2 regions of the Kitasatospora sp. NPDC057940 genome follow, and region 2 is predicted to be linked to the other one. Evidence: riboswitches for the same ligand, from Rfam matches in the RefSeq annotation. Region 2 holds a riboswitch; the other holds the start of a gene.
The links. A riboswitch is a leader RNA that binds a small molecule or an ion and turns the genes downstream of it on or off. The one in region 2 is predicted to bind magnesium.

Region 1 (9,528 bases), on a different contig from region 2:
ATCAAGCACGTCACCTGGGAGATGACCTGCAAGCGGGTCGGCCGCGAGTTCTTCGCCGCCCACTCGGTGACCGAGCTGTCCGGGTGGAGCGACTTCGCGCTGGAGGACCAGGGCCGCCTCACCGAGCCGATGGTGTACGACGCCGGCTCGGACCACTACGTCCCGATCAGCTGGAAGGACGCCTTCGAGCTGGTCGGCCGCACCCTGCGCGAGCTGGACGACCCGAACCGGGCCGCCTTCTACACCTCCGGCCGGCTCGGCAACGAGGCCACCTTCCTCTACCAGCTGATGGCCCGCGAACTGGGCACCAACAACCTGCCGGACTGCTCCAACATGTGCCACGAGGCCAGCGGACGCGCCCTCCAGGCCTCGCTGGGCACCGGGAAGGGCACGGTCGACCTCAAGGACTGGGAGGTCACCGACGCGCTGTTCATCATGGGCGTCAACGCGGCCTCCAACGCGCCCCGGATGCTCACCGCCCTCGCCGACGCGCACCGCCGCGGCGCGCAGATCGTGCACATCAACCCGCTGATCGAGGCGGCCGCGACCCGCACCATCGTCCCGCACGAGTTCGTGGACATGGCGCTGTTCAAGTCCACGAAGACCAGCACGCTGAACCTCCAGCCGCGCATCGGCGGCGACATGGCACTGGTGCGCGGCATGGCCAAGGCGATCCTGGAGCAGGCCATGTCCGACCCCCGGGCCCTGGACCGGCAGTTCATCGAGCGCCACACCACCGGGTTCGAGGCCTACCGCGCGCTGTGCGGGGACACCCCCTGGGAGGAGATCGAGCGGCAGAGCGGGCTCGACCGGGCCGAGGTCCTCAAGGCCGCCCGGGTCTACCGCGACGCCGACCGCTCCATCGTCAGCTGGTGCCTGGGCGTCACCCAGCACGAGCACGGCGTGGACACCGTGCGGGAGATCGTCAACCTCCTGCTGCTGCGCGGCAACCTGGGCCGCGAGGGCGCCGGCCCGTCGCCGGTGCGCGGGCACAGCAACGTCCAGGGCAACCGCACCTGCGGCATCGACCACCGCCCCTCACCCGAGTTCCTGGACCGCCTCGCCGAGGCCTGCGGGATCGACCCGCCGCGCGCGCACGGCCTGGACACCGTCTCCGCCATCGAGGCGATGCGGCGCGGCGAGGTGACGGTCTTCGTCGCCATGGGCGGCAACTTCGCGCTCGCCGCGCCCGACACGCCCTACACCCACGAGGCTTTGCGCGGCTGCGAGTTGACCGTCCAGGTGAGCACCAAGCTGAACCGCAGCCACCTGGTGCACGGCCGCCGGGCGCTGATCCTGCCGTGCCTGGGCCGCACCGAGAAGGACCACCAGCGCGGCGGGGTGCAGAGCACCTCGGTCGAGGACTCGATGAGCATGGTGCACCTGTCCGTCGGCATGAAGCGCCCGGCCTCCCCGCACCTGCTGTCCGAGCCCGCCATCGTCGCCGGGATGGCCCGCGCGGCGCTGCCGGACAGCGGGACACCGTGGGAGTGGTACGTCGAGGACTACGACCGCATCCGCGACACCATGTCCCGGGCCCTGGACGGCTTCGAGGACTTCAACCGCCGGGTGCGGCTGCCCCTCGGGTTCCGGATCAAGCAGCCGGCCCGCGAGCTGGTCTTCCTCACCCCCTCCGGGCGGGCCGAGTTCTCCACCGCCCCGCTGCCCGACGTCGTCCCCGCCCCGGGCACCCTGGCGCTGGGCACCATGCGCTCCCACGACCAGTGGAACACCACGATCTACTCCGACAACGACCGCTACCGGGGCGTGCGGAACCTGCGCACGCTGGTCTTCCTGAACGCCGACGACATGCGCGAGCGCGGCATCGCCGAGCTCGACCCGGTCGACATCACCAGCACCGCGAAGGACGGCAGCACCCGCACCCTGAACGGCTACCTCGCGATCCCGTACGACATCCCGCGCGGCTGCGCGGCGGGCTACATGCCCGAGATGAACGTGCTGTGCGCGATCGGCGACCACAGCACCCAGAGCGACCAGCCGATCATGAAGCACCTCAAGGTCACCGTCACCAAGGCGTAGGAGCCGGGGACGGCGCCCGCTCCGAACGCCTACGCCTACTCCGACGGCTGCGGCGTCCAGCGGTGCAGGCCCTTGCGGTCGTAGTACCGGGTCATCCCGAAGCCGAAGGCCAGGGCGAGCAGCACGCCGACCGCGATCATGGTCCAGCCCCGGGCCAGGCCCGCGTCCGCCCGGGCGTCGAAGAACAGGATCGCCCGGATGCCGTCGCTGAGCTGGCGCATCGGCTCGAAGAGGCTGAGGAAGCGGTAGAAGCCGGGCACCGCCTGGAGCGGGATGGTCGCCCCCGAGGAGGGCAGCGCCAGCGCGATGAAGACGAACATGGACACCAGCTGCCCGATCCCGCCGAACGCCGCGTTGATCGCCTGCACCCCGAGGCCGACGGCGAGGCTGGCGCAGTAGGCGAAGACCCAGAGCAGCCCCTGGTGCGGGGCGTCCATGCCGAGCACGGTGACCGAGCAGAGCATCACCAGGGTGGTGGTGAGCAGCATGATGCCGGCCGTCATGACCATCTTCAGCAACAGGGTCTGGGTGCGGGTGATCGGGACGGTCGGGCGCCGGGTGTGCCAGGGGCCGAGCTCGCTGTCGCTGTAGCCGAGCGCGGTGTCGACGCCGTTGTGGATGATGTTGCCGCCGATGAAGCCGGTCAGCACGGCCAGCAGGGTGTAGTAGAAGGCGCTCAGGCCGAGCCCGCTGTGGGTGCCGATCGGGTGGCCGACCCGGGTGGTGACGGCGAGCGGGTCGGCGAGCAGCAGCCGCGCGGTGGCGCTGGTGCCCGTGCCCGAACCGGACCCGGGACCGGAGGCGGTGGGCGGCACGGCGGCGGTCAGCTCCTTGCCGAGTGCCAGCGAGGCCTGGTGGGCGGCGGACTGGGTGATCTGGGAGGCCAGTGAGGAGCCGAGGCTGCCGAGGCCGGGGTTGGTCAGCACCGTCAGGGTGGGCCGTTCGGTGGCCCGGCCGGTGGTCAGTGCCGCCACGTCGGCGGTGAACGCCTGCGGGACGAGCAGCGCGCCGTAGACCTTCCCGGTGGAGAGCTGGTCCATCGCCTCGGCCTGGTCGACCTGGCGCCAGTCGACGGTGCTGCCGGGCGTCCCGGCGACGATCTCCCGGCTGAGCCGCGCGCCCAGGGTCTCCGTCCGGCCCGGCGGCGGCGGGCCCTGATCCGCGTTCACCAGGGCGATCGGGAGCCGGTGCAGGTGCCCTTTCGGATTGAGGATGCCGCCCATGTAGAGCAGCGAGAGCACCACGGCCAGCAGGCCGCACAAAATGCTCGGAACGAGCCACAGCTTCGCGTGGCGGGCGAGCACGAGGGCCCGCGCCTGCCGGGGACCGTCCTGGGAGCCTGCGGACGCCATGCCACCCCTCGGATTCGGGCGCAACCTGGTGCTGCTGCCGATGCGGTGGGAAGTCGTTCCGTGGCGGCCCGGCGGCAAAACCCCACGTCACCCGATCCGCCCCGCCGTACCCCGGCTCGCCTCGGCCGGGACGACCGGAGACAGAAGGTAAAGGTTCTACCAAGTACGCAAGTATCGGCCTCCGCGCGGTCTATGCTTCTGGAGGTTTGAAGAAGGCACCTCGTTCGGTGAGGCTTCTTCACGGACACAGGCCACTGATCCGACGACGTCGAGAGACGCCCAGGGTTAGGACAGATCTTCCCGACCTAAGGGTTGATCCGAAGTGGCTTCCGGCCCGACCGGGCTGGACACGCCGTGGAGTGCCAAAGCTCTGACGAGTTGGGGTGAGCCGGCGGTCGCTTCGCGCGCCGGCGAACTCCTTGCCGCGTCGATCACACGCACCACGGGGTGCGTCGACCGGGAGGAGGCGAGAGACATGGATTGCAGTAGTCCGGGCCACAGTTGCCCCTACCCCCGCTTGTCCTCGCACACTCCCGGCACGCGGTAACGACCCTCCCTGCGAACATCTCTGACGGTTCATCACCTCGACCACCCGGCTTCGCCGTGCCCGAACGGGCCCGCACCACCGGGTGGCGATGCGCCGCGCCCGTCCGCAGGGGGATCGCCGCCGTGCGCCCCCGATCGCCCCGCCTGCCCCGGGGCCCACGGGAGGATCGTCATGACCACCAACGCCACGCTCAACTCCAAGGTCCCCGCCCCGCGTTCAGCGGTACTGGACGACGCCCACGTCGGCGACATCAAGGGTGCGCTCGGCACCATCCGGCTCGACGACACCACACCACGCCACGGCCTGTCCGCAAGACTCAAGACCCTGCTCGCCATCGTGGGCCCCGGCCTGATCGTGATGGTCGGCGACAACGACGCGGGCGCCTTCTCCACCTACGGACAGGCGGGGCAGAACTACGGCACCCAGCTGCTGTGGACGCTGCTGATGCTCGTCCCGGTGCTGTACGTGAACCAGGAGATGGTGCTGCGCCTGGGCGCCGTCACCGGTGTCGGCCACGCCCGGCTGATCCTGGAGCGCTTCGGCAAGTTCTGGGGCGCGTTCAGCGTCATCGACCTGTTCCTGCTGAACGCGCTGACGCTGGTCACCGAGTTCATCGGCGTCACCCTGGCCGCCGGGTACCTCGGGCTGCCGAAGGTCGCCTCGGTGGTGCTGGCCGCGGTGATCATCATCGCCTCGGCGTTCACCGGCTCGTTCCAGCGCTTCGAGCGCGTCGCGGTCACGCTGTGCGTGGGCTCGCTGCTGCTGGTGCCGATCTACTTCATGGTCCACCCCAAGACCTCGCAGATGGCGCACGACTTCGTGGTGCCGAGCATGCCGGGCGGCTCGGGCCAGCTGGCGGCCGTGATGCTGGTGATCGTCTCCATCGTGGGCACCACGGTGGCCCCGTGGCAGCTGTTCTTCCAGCAGTCGTACGTCATCGACAAGCGGATCACGCCGCGTTTCATGAAGTACGAGAAGGTCGACCTGTGGATCGGGATCGCCATCGTCATCATCGGCGCCGCCGCGATGATGGGCTTCACCGCCGCGGCCTTCGCCGGCACCGACGGCTTCGGCCAGTTCTCCGACGCGGGCGCCGTCGCCAAGGGCCTTGAGGACAAGGCCGGACACGTGGTGGGCGTGCTGTTCGCCATCGCGCTGCTGGACGCCTCGATCATCGGCGCCTTCGCGGTGTCGCTGTCCACCGCCTACGCCATCGGCGACGTGTTCGGCATCAAGCACTCGCTGCACCGGGGCGTCAAGGGCGCCAAGGGCTTCTACGCGATCTACGCCGGCCTGGTGGTCGCGGCGGCCGCGATCACGCTGCTGTCCACCGACTACACCCAGGGCCTGATGACGCAGTTCGTCCAGGTGCTGGCCGGTGTGCTGCTGCCCTCGGCGACGGTGTTCCTGCTGCTGCTCTGCAACGACAAGGCCGTGCTGGGGCCGTGGGTCAACGGGCCCAAGACCAACGCCTTCACCTCCGCCGTGGTCGGGGTCCTGGTGATGCTGTCGCTGATCCTGACCGCCGCCGTGGTCTGGCCGGACATCAGCTCGCAGGCGATCCTGTGGATCATGGCCGGCTGCGGCGTGGCCGGCGTCCTGGTCGCCGGGTACTTCTTCACCTTCGGCCGCACCGCCACCAAGGAGGACCCGATCGACCGCACCGGCCGCGAGGAGTGGCGGATGCCCCCGCTGGACACCCTCGGCAAGCCGGTCATGTCCACCGCCCGCAAGGTCGGCATGGGCGCCCTGCGCGCCTACCTGCTGGTCGCGATGGTGATGGTCATCATCAAGATCGTCCAGACCGCGCTCGCCCACTGAGCCGCCGCCGGGGCGGCGCCCGACCGTACCGCCGCCCCGGCCCCGACCCGGAAACCTCGACCGCCCCGCACCCGGGGAAGGAAGGAAGTACGGCCATGCGCACCGCCCTTCACCACCACTGCCCGCGCGTCCGCCTCGCCCTGCACGACGGCGTCGAGAGGGACTACCGCCTCGACGACCCCGGCGCCTGCCCGCACTCCGGCACGCCCAACACCCGGGCCTCCGCGTACGAGCCGCGCGTGCACCTGGCCTACCTGCTGGCCCGCCAGGGCCACCGCCCGGACTGGCTCGCCGACTTCGCGGACCTCCCGCCGGCCGCCGCGCGCCGCCTCAGCCGCGCCGCCGCCCGCCACCGGCCGCACGGCTGACGCCCCGCCGACCGCACCACCCGCGCCCTCGCGCGCCCCTTCCACCCGCCGCCCCGTCACGGAGGTGACCTGCCATGTCCATCGTCGCCGCGTTCCACCCCTCCCTTCCGTCCGCCGGCCGCGGCCGCCTGCGCGCCGCGCTCGCCGCCGTGGGCCGACGCCTGGCGGAGAGCCCGCTGGACAGCACCGTCCTGCACGCCGTCACGGCCCAGGCCCCGGCCGCCGCCTCCGCCGACCGGCCCGCCCGGCTGCGGGCCAGCTGGCGGACGGTCACGGCCCCGGACGGCACCGCCCGGCTGGAAGCCTCCTGGCACCCCTGGCACCCCGCCCGCTGAACGGGCCCGTACCGATTCGTACGGATCCGCACCGACTTCGCACCGACCCCGCACCGACCCGCCGAAGGAGCATCCGCCATGGCCGTGCGCTACCCCAGGCTCGAAGCCATCTTCTCGGACCACACCGCCGCCGCCCCGCCCCGGCGGCCGCGCCCCGCACCGGACCCCCGGCCCGCCGTCGACCCGGACACCGGTCTGGTGGTGGACCCCGAACAGCGCACCGTCACCGTCGACGGGCAGCAACTGACGCTCCCCTACCTGGAGTTCGAGCTGCTCGCGCACCTGGTCGACAACCCGCTGCGGGTCCACTCCCGCCGCCAGCTGATGGAGACGGTCTGGGGCCGGCCGGACACCGGCGACACCCGCACCATCGCCACCCACATAGCCCGGATCCGCCGCAAGCTCGGCCCCGGCCACCGGGAGGCGATCGCCACCGTCCGCCAGATCGGCTACAAGTACGACCCCCGCCTGACCCGCGTCGCCTGACCGCCGACCGATCGCACCGCCCGAGGCCCGATCACCCGCCGGCCGCCACCCCACCGAAGGAGGACACCGTCGTGACCAGAACCGCCCTGTTCCCCTGGACCAGCAGAGGGACGGCGCTGTGCGGCGTCCTGCTCCTCCTCACCCTCCAGGGGATCGCCGTCGGCGTCGCCCCGGGGCGGCTGCGGCTCTTCCTCTCCGGCGTGCTCATCGGCGCCTCGGCGGCCGGGCTGCTCCTCGCCCTGCTGCTCGCCCGCAGCGGGCGCGGCACCGCCCGACCCGCCGCCCCCGACGAGGACGACACCCAGTGGTTCAGCGCGCGCTCCCTGGACGGGTTCCCGATGGAGCAGGTCCGACCGCTGCTGCTGTCGCCCGGCGCCCCGGGCCTGAACCGGCTCTACACCGCCTGGGTGTTCGCCACCCACGGGCACGACCCCCAGTGGATCGCCCACCACCTCGACCTGTCCACCCCGACCGCCCGGCTGCTGGTCACCGCGGCCCGGCACCACACCGCTCCCGACAGGAGGCCGCAGTGATCACGGCCCTCGACCACGTCCAGCTCTCCGCACCCCCCGGCAGCGAGGCCCTGCTGCGGGCCTTCTACGGCGACGTCCTGCAGATGGCCGAGATCCCCAAGCCCAGGCCGCTGACCGAGCGTGGCGGCTGCTGGTTCGCCGCCGACGGCGGCCGGGTCCGGCTCTACCTCGGCATCGAGGAGCGCTTCCGCCCCAGCACCAAGGCCCACCCCGGGATCGCGGTCTCCGAGATCGACGACTTCGCCTCGCGGCTGTCCGAGCTCGGCGCGCTGGTGGTCTGGGACGACAGTCTGCCGCCCGGGCGCCGCTTCTACACCACCGACCCCGTCGGCAACCTGCTGGAGTTCGTCGAGACCGCCTGAGCCGGTGCGCGGCGGGACCAGGATCCATTTGCCTGCGGACGTACCGAAGGAGCAGACTGCCCGGGGCCCGCAGGACGGGCCGGGACGACACCAGACGACACCACCGGAGGAGGCGGCCATGGGCGAAGACCCTCCCAGTACGCGCCGCCGTACCGGCCGCCTCCCCCACGCCCGCCCCCGCGCCTGACGCGACGGCCCGGGGGGACGCGGCGTTCGTCCCGATCCCGCTGACGTCGCACGCACCTCTCCCGACCCCGGGGCCCCGGGTGCGCGCCGGAGGTGCACCCCATGACCCTGCCGAAGCCGGCCCCGGGCACCGCCCGGGGCTCACTGCCGTCCCGGACGGCCGCCCGCCTGGCCCGGATGACCTGGGTGGACGCGCTCGTCGCGGCCGCCGTCCTGGTGCTGCTCTACCTCGCGCTGCGGGTCGGACAGGGCACCACCGTCCGGTTCTCCACCGGCCGGAACGCGGCGGTCGACACCGACCCGGCCCGGCTGCCGTACGACGCGGCCCGCTCGCTGCTGCGGATGTTCGCCGCGCTCGCCGTGTCGGTGGTCTTCACCTTCGGCTACGCCTACGCCGCGGCCCGCAGCCGCCGGCTGGAGCGGGTCCTGATCCCGGCCCTGGACATCCTCCAGTCGGTGCCGGTGCTCGCCTTCCTGACCGTCGCGGTGACCGGCTTCCTCGCCCTGTTCCCCGGCTCCGTACTGGGCCTGGAGTGCGCGGCGGTGTTCGCCATCTTCACCTCCCAGGCCTGGAACATGACCTTCGGCTTCTACTGCTCGCTGGTCTCGCTGCCGCCCGAACTCGACGAGCTGTCCCGCTCGTTCCGCTTCACCCGGTGGATGCGGTTCTGGAAGGTCGAACTGCCCTCGGGCATGATCGGCCTGGTCTGGAACGGCATGCTGAGCTTCGGCGGCGGCTGGTTCTTCCTGGTCGCCTCCGAGGCGATCAGCGTCGACAACCAGCGCTACGCGCTGCCCGGGGTCGGCTCCTACGCGGGCGCGGCCATCGCCGCCGGCGACCTCGGCCGGGTCGGCTGGGCGATCGCCACCATGGCCGTCCTGGTGGTCGGCGTCAACCTGCTGTTCTGGCGCCCGCTCACCGCCTGGGCCGAACGCTTCAAGAACGAGCAGTCCGAGGCCACCGAGGTGCAGCGCTCCGTCGTGCTGGACCTGCTGCGCCGCTCGCACTGGCCCGGGCTGCTCGGCCGGCTGCTGCGCCCGGGGTGGCGGGCGCTCTCCCGGGCCGGGCGCCTGCTGGGCACCGACGACCGCCCGCTGGCCGTCGACCCCGGGCGGCGGCGCGCCGGGGACGCCACCTTCGCCGCCGTCGCCGGCGGCCTCGTGCTCTGGGGCCTGGTCGACCTCGGCCGCTACCTGCACGGCGCGACCGGCCTCGGCGTGTTCGGCGAACCGCTGCTGCTCGGCCTCGCCACGCTCGCCCGGGTCGTCGTCCTGGTGACCGTCGCCACCCTGGTCTGGGTGCCGGTCGGCGTGCGGATCGGCTTCTCCCCCCGGCTGACCCGGATCGCCCAGCCGCTGGTGCAGGTGCTCGCCAGCTTCCCGGCCAACTTCCTCTTCCCGCTGGTCGTCTGGCTGCTGCTGCGGACCGGGCTGTCGATCGACCTCGGCGGCGTCCTGCTGATGGCCCTCGGCGCCCAGTGGTACATCCTGTTCAACA
Region 2 (9,528 bases):
TCGGCGCCGGCTACAGCACCCGCGTCGACGCCGAGGCCGCCTGGACCTACCCCGACGGCCAGCCGCACACCGGCACCGTCCAGGCCCCCCGTACCGCCGTCACCGGCACCGTCGTCCCCGTCTGGGTCGACCCCGCCGGCGCCCTCTCCTCGCCCCCGACCAACCGCGCCGCCGTCGCCGTCTCCGCCGTCTGCACCGGCGCCGGCGCCCTCCTCGCCCTCCTGGCCCTGCTCACCCTCGCGCTGCGCCTTCGCCTGCACGTCCTCGACCGCCGCGCCGACGAGGCCTGGACCCAGGGCTGGGCCCGCCTCGAACCCCTCTGGAGCGGCCGCGCCGGGCACCGCCAGGACGACTGACCCACGGGAGAGGGCCGGCGAGCGGAGGAACGCGGCGCCGGGTCAGAGCGGGTGGGTCCAGTCCGGGGCGGGACGGGCTCCGGCGGCCCGGTGGGTGAGGGCCGCGACGGCGACCAGGAGGGCCAGGGCGAGGGCCAGGGCGACGGGGACGTCGCCCTGGCGGATGAGGAGGGCCCCGACGAGGGCGCCGACGAACATCCAGACGGCGGAGGCCAGACGGCGGGGGCCGGTGCGGTCGGCGGCGAGGGCCGTGATGGTCATGGTGAGCACCGTGGTGGTCAGGTCGGGGACCTTGAGGGAGCGGACCACCGCGTTCTGGCCGCCCATGGCGAAGGCCAGCAGCCCGATGAGGCCGTAGCGGGCCGGGTCGGAGGTGTAGCCGGCCACGGCGGCCAGGGCGGTGCTCGCGGCGACGAGCACCACCTGGCCGACCACCGCCGTGGTCAGCAGCCGCCCGCGGTGGTCGGGCAGGCGTCGGGCGAGGTGGCCCCCGGCCAGGGCGCCGAGCACGAAGGCCGCGAGGGCGCTCAGCGAGGCGGTGGCGGAGAGTCCGGCGGCGCCGGCCAGGGCGAAGCCGAGGAAGACCACGTTGCCGGTCATGTTGGCGACGAAGACGTGGCCGAGCCGGAGGTAGCTGACCGCGTCCACCAGTCCGGTGACGACGGTGAGCACCAGCAGCATCGGCACCAGCGGCCCGTGCCTGGGATCGGGGGTGAGCATCGGGACCTCCTGGTCGGCCTCGTGACGGTGCCTCCGTTCTACCTCCCCCGGGCCGGCCTCTAGGCGAGCGCGGGGCGGCTCGGGTCGTCGGGTTCGTCGTCGAGGTGCCAGTGCAGGTCGCGGACGCCGGGTTCGAGGGAGAGCCGGCTGACGACCTGTTCGAGGGCCGGGGCGACCTGCCCGGTGATGGCCACGGTGGCGCGCAGGCTGGTGGCGTCGCCGCTGTCGGTGCGGCGGGCGCGCAGGCCGGTGGGGGCGAGGCCGGAGGCCGACAGGGCCTGGAGCAGCAGGGCCCGGATGTGGGTCTCGGCCTTGCGCTCGCACTCCAGGTGGACGGTGGCGCGGACGGTGGAGTCGGGGTCGCTGCCGGACTGCGGGGCGCGGTCGAGCATCCGACCGGCCGGGCGCAGGATCAGGTGGACGGCGAGGACGCCGAGCGTGCCGAGGGCGGCGAATTCGAGCTTCCCGGCGGCGGCGAGCACCCCGACGGCGGCCGAACACCACAGCGTGGCGGCGGTGTTGAGGCCGCGGACGCCGGCACCGTCGCGCAGGATGACGCCACCGCCGAGGAAGCCGATGCCGGAGACGACGTAGGAGGCGACCCGGGTGGGGCTGGCGGCGTCGCCGACGGCCTCGCTGTACAGCACGAACAGGGTGGCGCCGGCGGCGACCAGGGCGTTGGTGCGCAGGCCGGCCATCCGGGCCCGCCACTGGCGTTCGACGCCGATGAGCGCGCCGCAGGCGACCCCGGTGGCGAGCCGGACGAGGAAGTCGACGGTGGTCAGGGTGTGCACGACGGCACCTCCTTCACTGGGAGAGCGGGGAGAGCTGGAGGAGCGGGCAGAGCAGGGAGACGGACGGACGGGTGGTGGGCCGCTGCCCACCACCCGTCCGTCCGGGCTGCGGTCTGCGACTCAGTGGTTGAGCGCGGTCTGGACGATCTTGATGATGACCATCACCATCGCGACCAGCAGGTAGGCGCGCAGGGCGCCCATACCGACCTTGCGGGCGGTGGACATGACCGGCTTGCCGAGGGTGTCCAGCGGGGGCATCCGCCACTCCTCGCGGCCGGTGCGGTCGATCGGGTCCTCCTTGGTGGCGGTGCGGCCGAAGGTGAAGAAGTACCCGGCGACCAGGACGCCGGCCACGCCGCAGCCGGCCATGATCCACAGGATCGCCTGCGAGCTGATGTCGGGCCAGACCACGGCGGCGGTCAGGATCAGCGAGAGCATCACCAGGACCCCGACCACGGCGGAGGTGAAGGCGTTGGTCTTGGGCCCGTTGACCCACGGCCCCAGCACGGCCTTGTCGTTGCAGAGCAGCAGCAGGAACACCGTCGCCGAGGGCAGCAGCACACCGGCCAGCACCTGGACGAACTGCGTCATCAGGCCCTGGGTGTAGCCGGTGGACAGCAGCGTGATCACGGCGGCGACGGCGACCAGGCCGGCGTAGATCGCGTAGAAGCCCTTGGCGCCCTTGACGCCCCGGTGCAGCGAGTGCTTGATGCCGAACACGTCGCCGATGGCGTAGGCGGTGGAGAGGGAGACGGCGAAGGCGCCGATGATCGAGGCGTCCAGCAGGGCGATGGCGAACAGCACGCCCGCCAGGTGTCCGGCCTTGTCCTCGATCCCCTTGGCGACGGCGGCCGCGTCGGAGAACTGGCCGAAGCCGTCGGTGCCGGCGAAGGCCGCGGCGGTGAAGCCCATCATCGCGGCGGCGCCGATGATGACGATGGCGATCCCGATCCACAGGTCGACCTTCTCGTACTTCATGAAACGCGGCGTGATCCGCTTGTCGATGACGTACGACTGCTGGAAGAACAGCTGCCACGGGGCCACCGTGGTGCCCACGATGGAGACGATCACCAGCATCACGGCGGCCAGCTGGCCCGAGCCGCCCGGCATGCTGGGCACCACGAAGTCGTGCGCCATCTGCGAGGTCTTGGGGTGGACCATGAAGTAGATCGGCACCAGCAGCAGCGAGCCCACGCACAGTGTGACCGCGACGCGCTCGAAGCGCTGGAACGAGCCGGTGAACGCCGAGGCGATGATGATCACCGCGGCCAGCACCACCGAGGCGACCTTCGGCAGCCCGAGGTACCCGGCGGCCAGGGTGACGCCGATGAACTCGGTGACCAGCGTCAGCGCGTTCAGCAGGAACAGGTCGATGACGCTGAACGCGCCCCAGAACTTGCCGAAGCGCTCCAGGATCAGCCGGGCGTGGCCGACACCGGTGACGGCGCCCAGGCGCAGCACCATCTCCTGGTTCACGTACAGCACCGGGACGAGCATCAGCAGCGTCCACAGCAGCTGGGTGCCGTAGTTCTGCCCGGCCTGTCCGTAGGTGGAGAAGGCGCCCGCGTCGTTGTCGCCGACCATCACGATCAGGCCGGGGCCCACGATGGCGAGCAGGGTCTTGAGCCGCGCGGACAGGCCGTGGCGCGGAGTGGTGTCGTCGAGCCGGATGGTGCCGAGCGCACCCTTGATGTCGCCGACGTGGGCGTCGTCGAGCACGGCGGTGCGGGTGGTGGTGGGGACCTTCGGGTCCAGCATCACGTTGGTCATGGCAGGGCCTCCCTGCCCCCTTCCTTGAGGGGGCGACAGGGGGCACGCAGCAGCGATCCTCCCTGCGAGAGCGCACGCCTCCGGACCGCACGGCGGCGCTGAGCGGCGGCGGCCGTGAGGGCATGACGGAGCGTCAGACGTCGTGCGTCGGGGCGCGGTTGAGCGCATGACGCAGCGTCAGGTGAACGCGCGCAGGGAAGGTTGTTACCGCGTGCCAGAGGTGATCGAGAGCATGCGGGGGTAGGGGCGACTATGGCCCGGACTATCGCAGTCCATGTCTCTCGCCTCCTCCCGGTCGGGGGTGCACCGTCTGTGCACCGCATCGCGACACGGCAAGGAGCGGACCGACCCCACAGGACCGGCACACCCCAACTCGTCAGAGCTTTGGCACTCCACGGCGTGTCCAGCCTGGCCGGCCGGAAGCCACTTGGGGTCAACCCTTAACTCGGGAAGACCTGTCCTGAACCTGGGCGTCTCTCGACGTCGTCGGGTCAGTGGCCTGTGTCCGTGAAGACGCCTCACCGAACGAGGTGCCTTTCAAACCTCGTCAAGCATAGACCCTCCCCTTCACCCGGATAGCGGCGTTTCGACCGAGCTTCGACAGCTTTGTAGAAGCTTGACCAAACCCACCCCTCGACGTGCACCCCCGTCCGGCATATATAGTTCACCGACATATGCAGCTCAACAGCTCACGAGGGGGAAGTGTGTCCCACAGCGATCCGACCCGATCCGCACCCGTCCTGCACCTGGCCAACGTCACCCGGGTGCACGGGCGGGGCGCCGCCGAGGTACACGCCCTGCGCGGCGTCGAACTGGCCGTCCACCCAGGCGAGTTCGTCGCCGTCATGGGCCCGTCCGGCTCCGGGAAGTCCACCCTGCTGACCCTGGCCGGCGGACTCGACGCGCCCAGCGAGGGCGAGATCCTGGTCGAGGGCGTGGCCCTCGGCGGCCTCAGCCGCGGCCGGCTCGCCGACCTCCGGCGGCGCTCCATCGGGTACGTCTTCCAGGACTACAACCTGATCCCCGCTCTCACCGCCGCCGAGAACATCTCGCTGCCCCGCGAACTCGACGGAGTCTCCGGACGCGCCGCCCGCCGCGAGGCGCTCGCCGCCCTGGAGGAACTCGGCATCGGGGAACTCGCCGACCGCTTCCCCGACGACATGTCCGGCGGCCAGCAGCAGCGCGTCGCCATCGCCCGCGCGCTGATCGGCGAGCGCCGCCTCGTCCTCGCCGACGAGCCCACCGGCGCCCTCGACTCCGCCACCGGCGAGGCCGTGCTCGCCGTGCTGCGCGCCCGCTGCGACGCCGGCGCCGCCGCGATGATGGTCACCCACGAGGCCGCGCACGCCAGTTGGGCCGACCGGGTGGTCCACCTGAAGGACGGCGCGGTCGCCTCCGAGAGCCACGGGCGGCGCACCGGCAAGCGCCGGCTGACCGCCGAACCGCCCAGTGCCCCGGCCGACGGCTACGGCCACGCGGCCGACGGGGCCGGGCACTCGGCCACCGGCACCGGCCAGACGTCCGGCGACTTCGGCCACGCGGCCGGCGGCTTCGGCGAGGTGTCCCGATGAGACTCGGCGCCTGGAAGGTCGCCCTGCGCATCGCCCGCCGCGACGCGCTGCGCGCCAAGGGCCGCAGCGCCCTGATCGTCGCCATGATCGCGCTGCCCGTCCTCGGCGTCACCGGCGCCGACGTCGTCCACCGCAGCGGGCAGCTCACCCCGGCCGAACGGGTCGAACGGGTGCTGGGCGGGGCGGACGCCCTGGTCACGTCGCTCGCCCCCGGCCGGGCCGTCGAGCAGGCCCCGGTCGCCGAGGACGGCGCCTTCGCGGCCCAGCCCCGCCCCGGGCAGCCGCCCACGGCCGAGCAGCAGAAGGGCGCCGGCACCGACCCGGTCACCCTGGTCACCGGGCTGCTGCCGCCCGGCAGCGTGCTCACCTCCGCCCGGCAGGGCCCGGAGACCGGCGCGACCTCCCCCGAAGGCCTGGTCCGCACCCTCACCACCGAGGCCGACCTCTCCGACCCGCTCTGGCACGGCCGGCTCGACCTGGTCGACGGCCACGCCCCGGCCGGCCCGCACGAACTCGCCGCCACCCGGGCCTTCCTCGACAACGCCGGGCTGGCCGTCGGCGGCACCACCACCTTCCCGGGCCTGGAGCGGACCACCTTCACCATCACCGGCGTCGTCGAGCACCCGGACGACCTCCGCCGGGTCGAACTCGTCGCCCAGCCGGGCGCGTTGCTGAGCCGGCTCGCCAACGCCACGCCTCCCGGCAGCCCGGCCGCGGCACCGCCGGAGCCCGAACGCGGCGCCTGGCTGGTCCGGCTCCCCGCCGGGGCCACCCTCGACTGGGCCAAGGTCCAGGAGTTCAACGCCCACGGCTACACCCTCACCGCCCGCTCGGTCGCGCTCGCCCCGCCGCCGCGCGCCGCCGTCCCCTACTACCGGGACTCCTACCGCTCCTTCGGCCCCTCCGCCGACGACAACACCAAGGTCGTGGTGGCCACCGTCACCGGCATGGGCCTGCTGGAGGTCGCCCTGCTCGCCGGCCCCGCCTTCGCGGTCGGCGCCCGCCGCTCCCGCCGCCAGCTCGCGCTGCTCGGCGCCGCCGGCGGCCGGCGGACGCACGTCGGCGCGGTGGTGCTCGGCGGTGCCATCGTCCTCGGCGCGGCCGGGGCCGTGGTCGGCGTGGTCCTCGGCGGCGGCCTCGTCGCCGGGCTGCGCCCGTGGATCGAACGGGCCGGCGGCGCCCGCTTCGGGCACTTCGCCCTGCCGCCACTGGACCTGCTCGCGATCGGCGGGATCGGCCTGGTCACGGCGCTCCTCGCGGCCGCGCTGCCCGCCCGGCAGGCCGCCCGCCGCAGCGTCACCGCCGGACTCACCGACCGGGACACCGTCCAGGCCCCGAACCGCTGGGTCACCGTGCTCGGTGTGCTGCTGCTCGCCGCCGGCGCCGCCCTGGCCCTGTACGGCGCGAGCGCGCTGCAACACGGCGGCATGCCCGTCGTCGGCACCTACGACACCCGCACGCTGACCGTGCTCGGCGGCTCCGTCATCGCCGAACTCGGCCTGCTCGCCTGCACCCCCGCACTCGTCGCCCTGCTCGGCCGGCTCGCCAAGCGGCTGCCGCTCGGCCCCCGACTCGCCCTGCGCGACTCCGCCCGGCACCGCTCGCGCACCGCGCCGGCCGTCGCCGCCGTGATGGCCGCCGTGGCCGGGGCCGTCGCCATCGGCGTCTACAGCACCAGCACCGACGCCGAGAACCGCCGCGACTACCGGCCGCAGGCCCCGTACGGCGCCGTGCAGCTCCTCTCCACCGTCGACGGACCGCAACTCGACGGCCTGCGCGCCGAGGTGGGCAAGCAGCTGACCGACCTGGGACCGCGCGCCGACCTCGGCGAAGCGGTGTACCAGTTCTGCGCCAACTGCTCCAGCACCGTCCAGCTCAAGGGCACCGTGAACTGGCGCACCGCATCCGGCCCGCCGCACCTGGCCTCCGGGGACGCCGCCATGCTCCGTACCCAGTTCGGCATCCACGACCCGGCCGCCGAACAGGCCCTGGCCGCCGGGAAGGTCCTGGTCTTCGACCGCGCCTTCCTCGGCGGCGACGGCCGGGCGGTGCTCCAGCTGCGCGGCAGCTCCGGCGCGCCGCTCCAGCCCGGCGAGGTCCCCAAGCCCGACCTCCAGGAGATCCCGGCCGACGCCGTCCTGGTCGAGAACCCGGCCGCCGCCCGCTTCGCCCAGGGCCTGATCCTGCCCTCGGCGCTGCCCAAGCTCCTGCCCGGGCTCACCGTGAGGCCCACCGGCGCGATCTGGGTGCCCGCCACCCCGCCCGACCGCAAGGCCCAGCAGCGCGCCGAGGCCGCCGTCGTCCGGCTCGACCGGGCCGCCCAGCTGGAGGTCGAGCGCGGCTACCAGCCCCGCGGCGACGCCCTCACCCTGGCCCTCAGCGGCTTCGCCGGACTGGTCGTCCTCGGCGCCGCCGGCATCGCCACCGGCCTGGCCGCGGCCGACTCCCGCCAGGACCAGGCCACCCTGGCCGCCGTCGGCGCACCGCCGCGGATCCGCCGCACCATGGCGGGACTGCAGTGCGCGATGATCGCCCTGCTCGGGGCGCTGCTCGGGGCGGTCAACGGCTTCGTCCCCGCAGTGGGCCTGCTGAAGTCCCGGGCGAGCGGGTTCGGCGGCCACCCGGCCCTGATCACCGCCCCCTGGGGCCAGCTGCTGCTGGTCGTCCTGGTGCTCCCGGTGCTGGCCGGGCTGCTCGCCGCCCTGCTGACCCGCTCCCGCATCCCGATGGGGCGGCGGCTGTCCTGACCCCTGGCGCACGCCGGTGCCCGCCCCCCGATCCGGAGGGCGGGCTTCGGCGTGCGCGGGCGACCCACACGCGAGAGCGCCGTACCATGGGCGGGTTCTAGCGGGCGAAGGGCGCCGGCGGTCGGCGAGGGAGAGAACGGCGGTGCTGCGCGGGTTCGGCGACCTGGAGGCCGAGATCATGGACCGGCTGTGGTCCTGGGGCCGGCCGGCCACCGTACGCGAGGTGGTGGACGACCTCCAGCGGCAGCGGCCGGTCGCGTACACCACCGTCACCACGGTGGCCGACATCCTGCACACCAAGGGCTGGCTCCGCCGGGACAAGGTGGGCCGGGCCTGGGCGTACGAGCCGACCTGCACCCGGGAGGCGTACACCGCGCGGCTGATGCGCCAGGCTCTTGAGACCACGCCGGACCGGGCGGGTGCGCTGCTGCACTTCGTCGACGGGATGAGCAGCGACGAGGCGTCCGCGCTGCTGGCGGCGCTGGAGCAGGTGAAGGCCCGGGACGCCGAGTGACCCTCGCGCTGCTCGGCCTCCACCTGGCCGTGACCGGGGTCCTGCTGCCGCGCCGGCTGGCCGGTTCGGCCCGGTTGCAGGCGCACCCGGCGGCGGGCGCCGCGCTCTGGCTGTCCCTGATGGCCTCCTTCCTGGTCGCGTTGCTGCTGGCCGCGCACCACGCGGTGGAGCCGTTCGCCCACGAGCCGGCCGGGCTGGTCGGGCTGTTCCCGCACCCGGAGCCGCCCGGGCCCGTCGCCCCGCACACCCACGACTGGTGGGTGCTGGCCGCCGCCGGGGCCGCGATCGCCACGGTGGTGGCGGCCGTCGGTGTCCGGGCCGGGCGGGCGCGCCGGCGGCACCGGGCGGTGCTGGACGTGGTCGCCGTCCGGGACGGGCGCTGGGGCGCCCTGATCCTGGAGCACGCCCACCCGACCGTCTACTGCCTGCCCGGCCGCAGCTCCCGGGTGGTCATGTCGCGCGGGGCGCTGCGGCTGCTGGACGACCGGCAGTTGGCCGCGGCGGTGGCGCACGAACACGGACACATCCGCGGCCGTCACCACCTGTTCCGGCTGCCGGCGGACACCTTCGCCCTGCTGTTCGGCCCGCTGCCGCTGGCCCGGCGCGGGCGGGCCGAGGTGGGGCTGCTGCTGGAGATGGCGGCCGACGACGCCGCGCTGGCGCGGGTGTCGCGCAGCGAACTGGCCTCCGCGCTCTGCGCCCTGGCGACGTCCGGGGGCCCGACGGGCGCCGCGCACGGCACCGCGCCGGGCACGGCGTACGGCATCGCGCCCGACGGGTCGCTGGCGGTGGCCGCCACCGGGGTACTGGCCCGGGTCCGCCGGCTGGCCCGCCCGGGGCACGGCCGGCGAAGGCGCCGACCGGCCTCCTGGACGGCGGTGTCAGCGGTGTCGGCGCTCCCGCTGCTGCCGTACCTGCTGGCCTGCGCGCCGCACCCGTAGGGCGTCCGCCGCCCCCCGGTCACGATGCCGGGCGAACACGCCCTAGCGGTGCCGCAGGTATGCCTCGGCGGTTTCGCGCAGGCGGTCGTGCAGGCCGTCGTAGGCGCGGACCCGC

Region 1: it holds a riboswitch for magnesium, as region 2 does, so the genes downstream of both, ACFVTF_RS37265 (NRAMP family divalent metal transporter) here and ACFVTF_RS11580 (NRAMP family divalent metal transporter) in region 2, are expected to answer to the same signal.

What each region holds. Positions count from the first base shown of each region.
Region 1 is NZ_JBHVPH010000049.1:21,441-30,968, reverse strand. Features, by position in the region: gene ACFVTF_RS37275 (FdhF/YdeP family oxidoreductase) at 1-2,040, shown strand, start outside; gene ACFVTF_RS37270 (YhgE/Pip domain-containing protein) at 2,076-3,392, opposite strand; M-box (ykoK) riboswitch at 3,605-3,782, shown strand; gene ACFVTF_RS37265 (NRAMP family divalent metal transporter) at 4,111-5,760, shown strand; gene ACFVTF_RS37260 (hypothetical protein) at 5,856-6,128, shown strand; gene ACFVTF_RS37255 (hypothetical protein) at 6,203-6,463, shown strand; gene ACFVTF_RS37250 (winged helix-turn-helix domain-containing protein) at 6,542-6,949, shown strand; gene ACFVTF_RS37245 (hypothetical protein) at 7,021-7,482, shown strand; gene ACFVTF_RS37240 (glyoxalase) at 7,479-7,844, shown strand; gene ACFVTF_RS37235 (ABC transporter permease) at 8,133-9,528, shown strand, end outside.
Region 2 is NZ_JBHVPH010000005.1:283,898-293,425, forward strand. Features, by position in the region: gene ACFVTF_RS11565 (hypothetical protein) at 1-356, shown strand, start outside; gene ACFVTF_RS11570 (YoaK family protein) at 399-1,076, opposite strand; gene ACFVTF_RS11575 (MgtC/SapB family protein) at 1,136-1,870, opposite strand; gene ACFVTF_RS11580 (NRAMP family divalent metal transporter) at 1,991-3,640, opposite strand; M-box (ykoK) riboswitch at 4,001-4,177, opposite strand; gene ACFVTF_RS11585 (ABC transporter ATP-binding protein) at 4,315-5,211, shown strand; gene ACFVTF_RS11590 (FtsX-like permease family protein) at 5,208-7,958, shown strand; gene ACFVTF_RS11595 (BlaI/MecI/CopY family transcriptional regulator) at 8,104-8,472, shown strand; gene ACFVTF_RS11600 (M56 family metallopeptidase) at 8,469-9,413, shown strand; gene ACFVTF_RS11605 (acetamidase/formamidase family protein) at 9,456-9,528, opposite strand, start outside.